2 linked regions of the Thalassospira sp. TSL5-1 genome follow. The protein of the gene in region 1 interacts with the protein of each later gene in a pairwise test. Links are inferred from orthologs where the notes say so. Each region holds a gene or a part of one and is shown on either strand. Other genes may lie near its edges. The genes, in order: LF95_RS04785 and LF95_RS00370.

Region 1 (3,198 bases):
AGTCAGAACCATGAACCGAGTTGGCTTCGATGGATTCTGCAAACAGCTTGCGAATGGTGCCTTCCTCGGCATTTGCCGGGTTGGTTGCGCCCATGACTTCGCGATATTTGGCAACGGCATTTTCGCCTTCCAAGACCTGGACGACGACGGGGCCGGAAACCATGAAGTCCACCAGTTCGCCAAAGAACGAACGTTCTTTGTGAACGGCATAAAAACCTTCTGCCTGTTCACGGGTGAGACGGACACGCTTCTGAGCAACAATGCGCAGACCAGCTTCTTCGATCACGGAATTGATCTTGCCGGTCAGGTTGCGACGGGTTGCGTCAGGCTTAATGATGGAAAAAGTAAGTTCGATAGCCATTGGTTTCACCTAGCTACTTGTAAAATTTCATTACCCCCAAGACAGGTTGGCGCTATATAAACGTCCTGATCGGCCAACGCAACACATAGTTAACCTTTCGCATCACAGCCCTGCGTTTCACGCAACGGCACATAATCAGCCCTGCGGTTTCCTGCCCCGCATAAATGCCAGCTTTTCCGGGCCCTTACAGCAACGGCGCCGATCCCCACGCACCTTCGTTACAATTTGAAGAATCCTTGCCTAACGGCCTGCCCTGCCCTATTGAAGGTCAGACGAAACAACAGATTCCCTAAGACAGGCGCCGTTATGCTGAATATATCGAACGTCACCTACCGCATTGGCGGCCGGGTGATCCTGGATCAAACCAGCCTTACCATCCCGGCCGGCCACAAGGTTGGCCTGATCGGCAGCAATGGCGCGGGGAAATCAACCCTTCTCAAGCTGATTGCGGGCCAGCTTGCCCTGGATGGCGGCGACATTACACTCAATGCCCGGGTCCGCATGGGTATGGTGTCACAGGAGGCCCCCGCCGGGTCGCGCTCCCTGATTGATACGGTGCTGGCCGCCGATACCGAACGCGCAAACCTGCTGGCCGAAGCCGAAACCGCAACCGACGGCCACCGCATCGCCGAAATTCATACCCGCCTGGCCGATATTGATGCCCACACCGCCGAGGCGCGTGCCGCCTCCATCCTTTCCGGTCTTGGATTTGATGGCGAAGCCCAGCAGCGCCCCTGTGATGATTTCTCTGGTGGCTGGCGCATGCGTGTCGCCCTGGCGGCTACCCTGTTCCTGCAGCCCGACCTGTTGCTGCTCGACGAACCAACCAACCACCTGGACCTTGAAGCTACCATCTGGCTGGAACAGTATTTGATCAGCTATCCCGGCACGATCATCCTGGTCAGCCATGACCGCGACCTTTTGAACCGGGTGGCAAAGCAAATTGTGCATTTGCATAATGCGCAACTGACGCTTTATGGCGGCAATTACGACAAATTCGCCAAAACCCGGCGCGAGCAAATGGAGCTTGCCTCCAAGCAGTACGACAAACAGATCGCGCAGCAAAAACACCTGCAATCCTTCATCGACCGTTTTCGCGCCAAGGCCAGCAAGGCCAAACAGGCGCAAAGCCGTATCAAGATGCTGGAAAAAATGGGCCCGGCCATTGCAGTTGTTGAAGACAAATCGATCAGCTTTGATTTTCCCAGCCCGCAGGAACTGCCCCCGCCCCTGATCACCATTGATCATGGCGAGGTTGGCTATAACGGCAAGGCGGTGCTGCGCAACCTTAATTTGCGCATTGATATGGATGACCGCATCGCCCTTTTGGGCGCCAATGGGAACGGTAAATCGACACTGGCGAAGCTTCTGTCCGATAAACTGGAACTGATGGCGGGCGAAAAGAAAGCATCGAGCAAACTGCGCATTGGCTATTTTGCCCAGCATCAAACCGACGAGCTGATCCTGGAAAACACCCCCTATGATCACCTTGCCGCCCTGATGCCCGATGCAATTGAAAGCAAGGTGCGTGCCCAGCTTGGCCGTTTCGCCTTTGAAGGCGATAAGGGCAATACCAAGGTCAAAAGCCTGTCGGGTGGGGAAAAGGCACGGTTGCTGTTTGCCCTGATGACGCTGGATGCCCCGCATATGCTCATCCTCGACGAACCGACCAACCACCTTGATATTGATGCCCGCGATGCGCTGAACCATGCGCTGAATAATTACGAAGGGGCGGTGATCATCATCAGCCACGATCCCTATTTGATCGAGGCCTGTGCGGACCGCCTCATTCTGGTCGCCGATGGCACGGTGACAAACTTTGATGGCGATGTGAACGAATATCGCCAATACCTTCTGGACCGTGCCCGGGCGGACCGCAAGGCAGGCAAGGATGCCACCCAAACGCCCGAACAAAAGCGCGACCGCAAGGCCGAACGCCAGGCTGCGGCCGAAAAACGCAAAATCGCTGCCCCCTTGCGCAAGGAAGTCGAAAAGCTGGAAAAACAAATGGCGCAATGCACCACCAAAATTGCCGCCATCGAAGCCGAACTGGCCGACGAAAGCCTTTACACATCGGGCAATAGCGAGCGTCTGAACAAGCTGCAAATCGATATGGCAAAGGTCAAATCCGACCTTGCCGAGATCGAAAATGTCTGGCTTGAAAAACAGCAGGAATACGAGGAAATGACGGCCTGATACACCGATAAAGGCTTGTCTGATCACAAAACACGCCGCAAAAATACCCGCCCCGCATAGGGCGGGTATTTTGCTTTGCGAGTCTTCAATGCCACATGTTGCAACCAGCCCGGTTCTGATAAAGCACCACCGCATTACCCTGCGTGATTTCACACCTGCCGATGGCGACGGTTTTGTCGCCTATCAGATGGATGCCCGCTATCGCGCCCTTTATAACCAGCCCGATAGCCCCGAAACCCGTGCCACCAGCACCGCCCTTTTCCAGCGTTTTTTGGGCTGGCAGGCCGAGACACCGCGCCAGAATTTCCAGATCGGGATTTTTGATGCCAAAACCGGCGACATTCTGGGCTGCATCGGCCTGCGCCAGCAGGACATGCCTGCCCATGTCGCGATTATGGGCCTGGAACTGGCCCCAACCTGCTGGGGACGGTACCGGCTGGCGCTGGATGCCATCAATTTGATGCTGGATTACGGATTTAACCAACTGGGCCTTACAGCCATTACTGGCTCCACGGGCAATGGCAACCGCCGCATCACCCGTCTTGCCACCTGGTTTGGTGCCACCCTGACGCAAAGCCGCCCCGGCCCGGACTGGATGACCCAAAAAGGCTGGCACGAGGTGGACTGGTCGCTGACCCGTG
Region 2 (3,815 bases), 930 kb from region 1 along the record:
GAGCAGCTTCTTCCTTGGCCGGGGCTTCTTCTTTGGCAGAAGAATCTTCCTTGGAAGCGGACCCTTCAGCCCCTTCGTTAATCATGGCGATCAGGGCGCCAACTTCGACTTCGTCACCTTCGCCAACAACCAGTTCAGCGATGGCACCGGCAACCGGCGCATTGACTTCGACGGTTACTTTGTCGGTTTCAAGTTCGACAATCGGTTCGTCAGCAGCAACGGCGTCGCCGACTTTTTTGTACCATTTGGCAATCGTCGCTTCGCTAACAGATTCGCCCAGTGCGGGAACTTTTACTTCAGTCGCCATTTTTTCCTCGACCGTTTTTAAAAAGGCAATGTGGGGTTGCCGATTTCAAATAAAATTATGTTGTGACCAGACAGGCAGGGAGGGGTCCCTGCCTGTCTGTGTAATCATTTTACGCTCAGTGCGGCGTCAACCAGTTCCGCCTGCTCGCGCAGGTGAACCTTGAGAAGACCCGTTGCCGGGGACGCTGCCGTGGCGCGACCCGCATAAACCGGACGCGACGTTTTGTGTTTGATGCCGGTCAGGACTTTTTCGATACGACGATCGACAAAGTACCACGAACCCATATTTTCGGGTTCTTCCTGACACCAGACCACATCGGCATTGCTGTAACGCGAGAGCTGTTCACTCAGTTCCTTTTCCGGGAACGGGTAAAGCTGTTCGACGCGCACGATGGCAACATCTTCGATGCCGCGATTTTCGCGCTCTGCCAACAGGTCATAATAAACCTTGCCCGAGCACAGAACGACACGTTTGACCTTTTTGTCTTCAACCAGTTTGGCCGTTTCGGCCAGAACAGGCTGGAAGGTCGTGCCGGCTGCAAATTCGGACAGGTTCGATACGCACTGTTTGTGACGCAGCAGTGATTTTGGCGTCATCAGGATCAGCGGCTTACGGAAACTGCGGCGGATCTGACGGCGCAGGATGTGGTAATAGTTTGCAGGGGTGGTGCAATTCGCCACCTGCATGTTGTTTTCACCACAAAGCTGCAGATACCGTTCCAGACGGGCCGAGCTGTGTTCCGGACCCTGGCCTTCAAAGCCGTGCGGCAGCAGCATGACCAGACCGGACATACGCAGCCATTTGGCTTCACCAGAGCTGATAAACTGGTCGATGATCACCTGGGCACCGTTGGCAAAGTCGCCAAACTGGGCCTCCCACAAAACCAGCGAGTGCGGTTCGGCAAGGGTGATGCCATATTCAAACCCGAGAACCCCGGCTTCGGACAAGGGCGAGTTGAGGACCTCAAGCTCGGCCTGGCCGGTGCGGATATTGTTCAGCGGGGTGTATTTGGCTTCGGTGGTCTGATCAACCAGTTTGGAATGACGCTGTGAAAACGTCCCGCGCTGGCTGTCCTGACCGGACAGACGAACGGGGGTGCCTTCGCACATCAATGAACCAAATGCCAGGGCTTCTGCCGTGGCCCAGTCGATCCCTTCACCGGTCTCGAACATTTTGGCCTTGGCTTTAAGTTGGCGCAGGATTTTGCGGTTGATGTCAAAATCACTGGGCGGGGTTGAAAGCGCCCGGCCAATTTCCTGCAACAGGTTTTCGTCAACCCCGGTTTCACCGATCCAGTCCGCATCTTCGCCGTGGCTGGATGCCAGCCCCGACCATTTGCCTTCCAGCCAGTCCGCCTTGTTCGGGCGGTAGTTTTCGGACGCCTTGAATTCCTCATCCAGATGGTTGTGGAATTTTTCAATGCGTTCCTTGACCTGATCGTCGGTGAAAACACCTTCCTTGATCAGCTGCTGGGCGTAAATGTCCTTGGTGGTCGGGTGTTTGCCGATCACGTCATACATTTTGGGCTGGGTGAATGCCGGTTCGTCGCTTTCATTGTGGCCAAAGCGGCGATAGCAGAACATGTCAATCACGACATCCTGCTTGAATTCCTGGCGGAATTCGGTCGCGATGCGCGCTGCATGAACAACGGCTTCGGGATCGTCGCCATTGACATGGATGATCGGGGCCTGAACGACCTTGGCGATATCCGAGCAATAGGGCGAAGAGCGCGAATCAGACGGTTTTGTGGTAAAGCCGATCTGGTTGTTGACGACAAAGTGAATGGTACCACCGGTGCGGTAGCCCTTCAGATGCGACAGATCGAAGGTTTCGGCAACAAGGCCCTGACCGGCAAAGGCCGCGTCACCATGCAGCAGAATACCCATGACCTGTTCGCGGGCGGTGTCCTTGCGCTGGGCCTGTTTGGCGCGAACCTTACCCAGAACAATGGTGTTTACCGCTTCCAGGTGCGAAGGATTCGCGGTGAGCGACAGGTGAACAACGTTGCCGTCAAATTCGCGGTCGGCCGAGGTGCCAAGGTGATATTTCACGTCACCCGAGCCCATGACATCGTCCGGCTTGGACGGATTGCCCATGAATTCCGAGAAAATCGCCTGGAACGGTTTGGACATCACGTTGGCCAGAACGTTCAGACGGCCACGGTGCGGCATCCCGAAGACCACTTCGCGAATGCCAAGCTGGCTGCCGCGCTTGAGAATCTGTTCGAGGGCCGGAATAAGGGCTTCGCCACCGTCGATACCAAAACGCTTGGTGCCGACATATTTGGTGTGAAGGTAGTTCTCAAAACCTTCGGCTTCGATCAGACGATCCAGAATGGCCTCTTTGCCACGCTTGGTAAATTCGGTCTGATTGCCGATGGTTTCAATCCGCTGCTGAATCCATGCTTTCTGTTCAGGTTCCTGAATGTGCATGAATTCAATACCGATTGAACCGCAATAGGTTTTGCGGGCCATCGATACGATCTGGCGGATGGTCGCCGTTTCAAGGCCAAGCACATTGGCGATGAAAATGGGGCGGTCCATATCGGCTTCGGTGAAGCCATAGGTTTTCGGATGCAGTTCCGGATGCGGATCACGCGGGGCAAGACCCAGCGGATCAAGATTGGCTTCCAGATGACCCCGCACACGATAGGAGCGGATCAGCATCAGGGCGCGAATTGAATCGTTTGCAGCCGCCCGGATGGCATCGGAATTAACGGCGCCACCCTGGGCTGCGGGTGCTTGCGCAGCCGCGACCGGGGCGTAACCGCCATTGACCGGACGTTCGCTGTATCCCTGGGATACGTCGTAACCTTCCATGCCGCCCACAACCTTGGTTTCCCGTGGCTGCCAGGTCGGACCGCGCATTTCGGCGAGGAGGTCGGATGCGTCGTCCTGCAACCCTGCAAAAAAGTCAGCCCAGCTCTGGTCTACCGACTGGGGGTTTTCCAGATACCGGGCGTAGAGTTCCGCGATATAAGTTGCATTCGACTCGGTTAGAATCGTGTCAATATCTTGAGGTTTCATTTGTGGTCGTGGAAGGCGTCCACCCCAAAGGGATTACGCCTTCCTTTGCCTTTCCTCTGATTACCCTGATTACCCTTTCAAAGCCTTGAGCATGGTCGAGCCAAGGCTTGCCGGGGAATCGGCAACGTGAACACCAGCGCTGCGCATTGCTTCCATTTTCGCCTCTGCAGTGCCCTTGCCACCGGAAATGATCGCACCGGCATGGCCCATGCGCTTACCCGGAGGGGCGGAAACACCGGCGATGAAGCCAGCTACTGGTTTCTTTACTTTGGAAGCCTGGAGGAATTCGCAAGCCTCTTCTTCGGCAGAACCGCCAATTTCACCAATCATGATGATGCCTTCGGTTTCCGGATCCTTCAGGAACAGGTCGAGGCAATCGATGAAGTTGGTGCCATTCACAGGGTCGCCACCGATACCGATACAGGTGGACTGGCCAAGGCCGGCTGCCGTGGTCTGGGCAACGGCTTCGTAGGTCAGCGTAC

The links.
Region 2: the proteins of LF95_RS04785 (region 1) and LF95_RS00370 interact in binary tests that used the Escherichia coli proteins (3 or more experiments, as listed by UniProt). The link is inferred for Thalassospira sp. TSL5-1 from one-to-one orthologs.

What each region holds. Positions count from the first base shown.
Region 1 is NZ_KV880637.1:1,006,291-1,009,488, reverse strand. The notes cover bases 238-3,112. They hold LF95_RS04785 (ABC-F family ATP-binding cassette domain-containing protein), read left to right. Parts: upstream 238-667; coding sequence 668-2,557; downstream 2,558-3,112. Other genes in these bases: LF95_RS04780 (GNAT family N-acetyltransferase), read left to right, coding at 2,646-3,112; ndk (nucleoside-diphosphate kinase), read right to left, coding at 238-361. Outside these bases: more of ndk, read right to left, coding at 1-237; more of LF95_RS04780, read left to right, coding at 3,113-3,198. UniProt on the Escherichia coli protein: Genetic data indicate it may be involved in ribosome assembly or function.
Region 2 is NZ_KV880637.1:74,772-78,586, forward strand. Bases 212-3,703 are described here. They hold LF95_RS00370 (2-oxoglutarate dehydrogenase E1 component), read right to left. Parts: upstream 3,334-3,703; coding sequence 412-3,333; downstream 212-411. Other genes in these bases: odhB (2-oxoglutarate dehydrogenase complex dihydrolipoyllysine-residue succinyltransferase), read right to left, coding at 212-307; sucD (succinate--CoA ligase subunit alpha), read right to left, coding at 3,403-3,703. Also shown: more of odhB, read right to left, coding at 1-211; more of sucD, read right to left, coding at 3,704-3,815. UniProt on the Escherichia coli protein: E1 component of the 2-oxoglutarate dehydrogenase (OGDH) complex which catalyzes the decarboxylation of 2-oxoglutarate, the first step in the conversion of 2-oxoglutarate to succinyl-CoA and CO(2).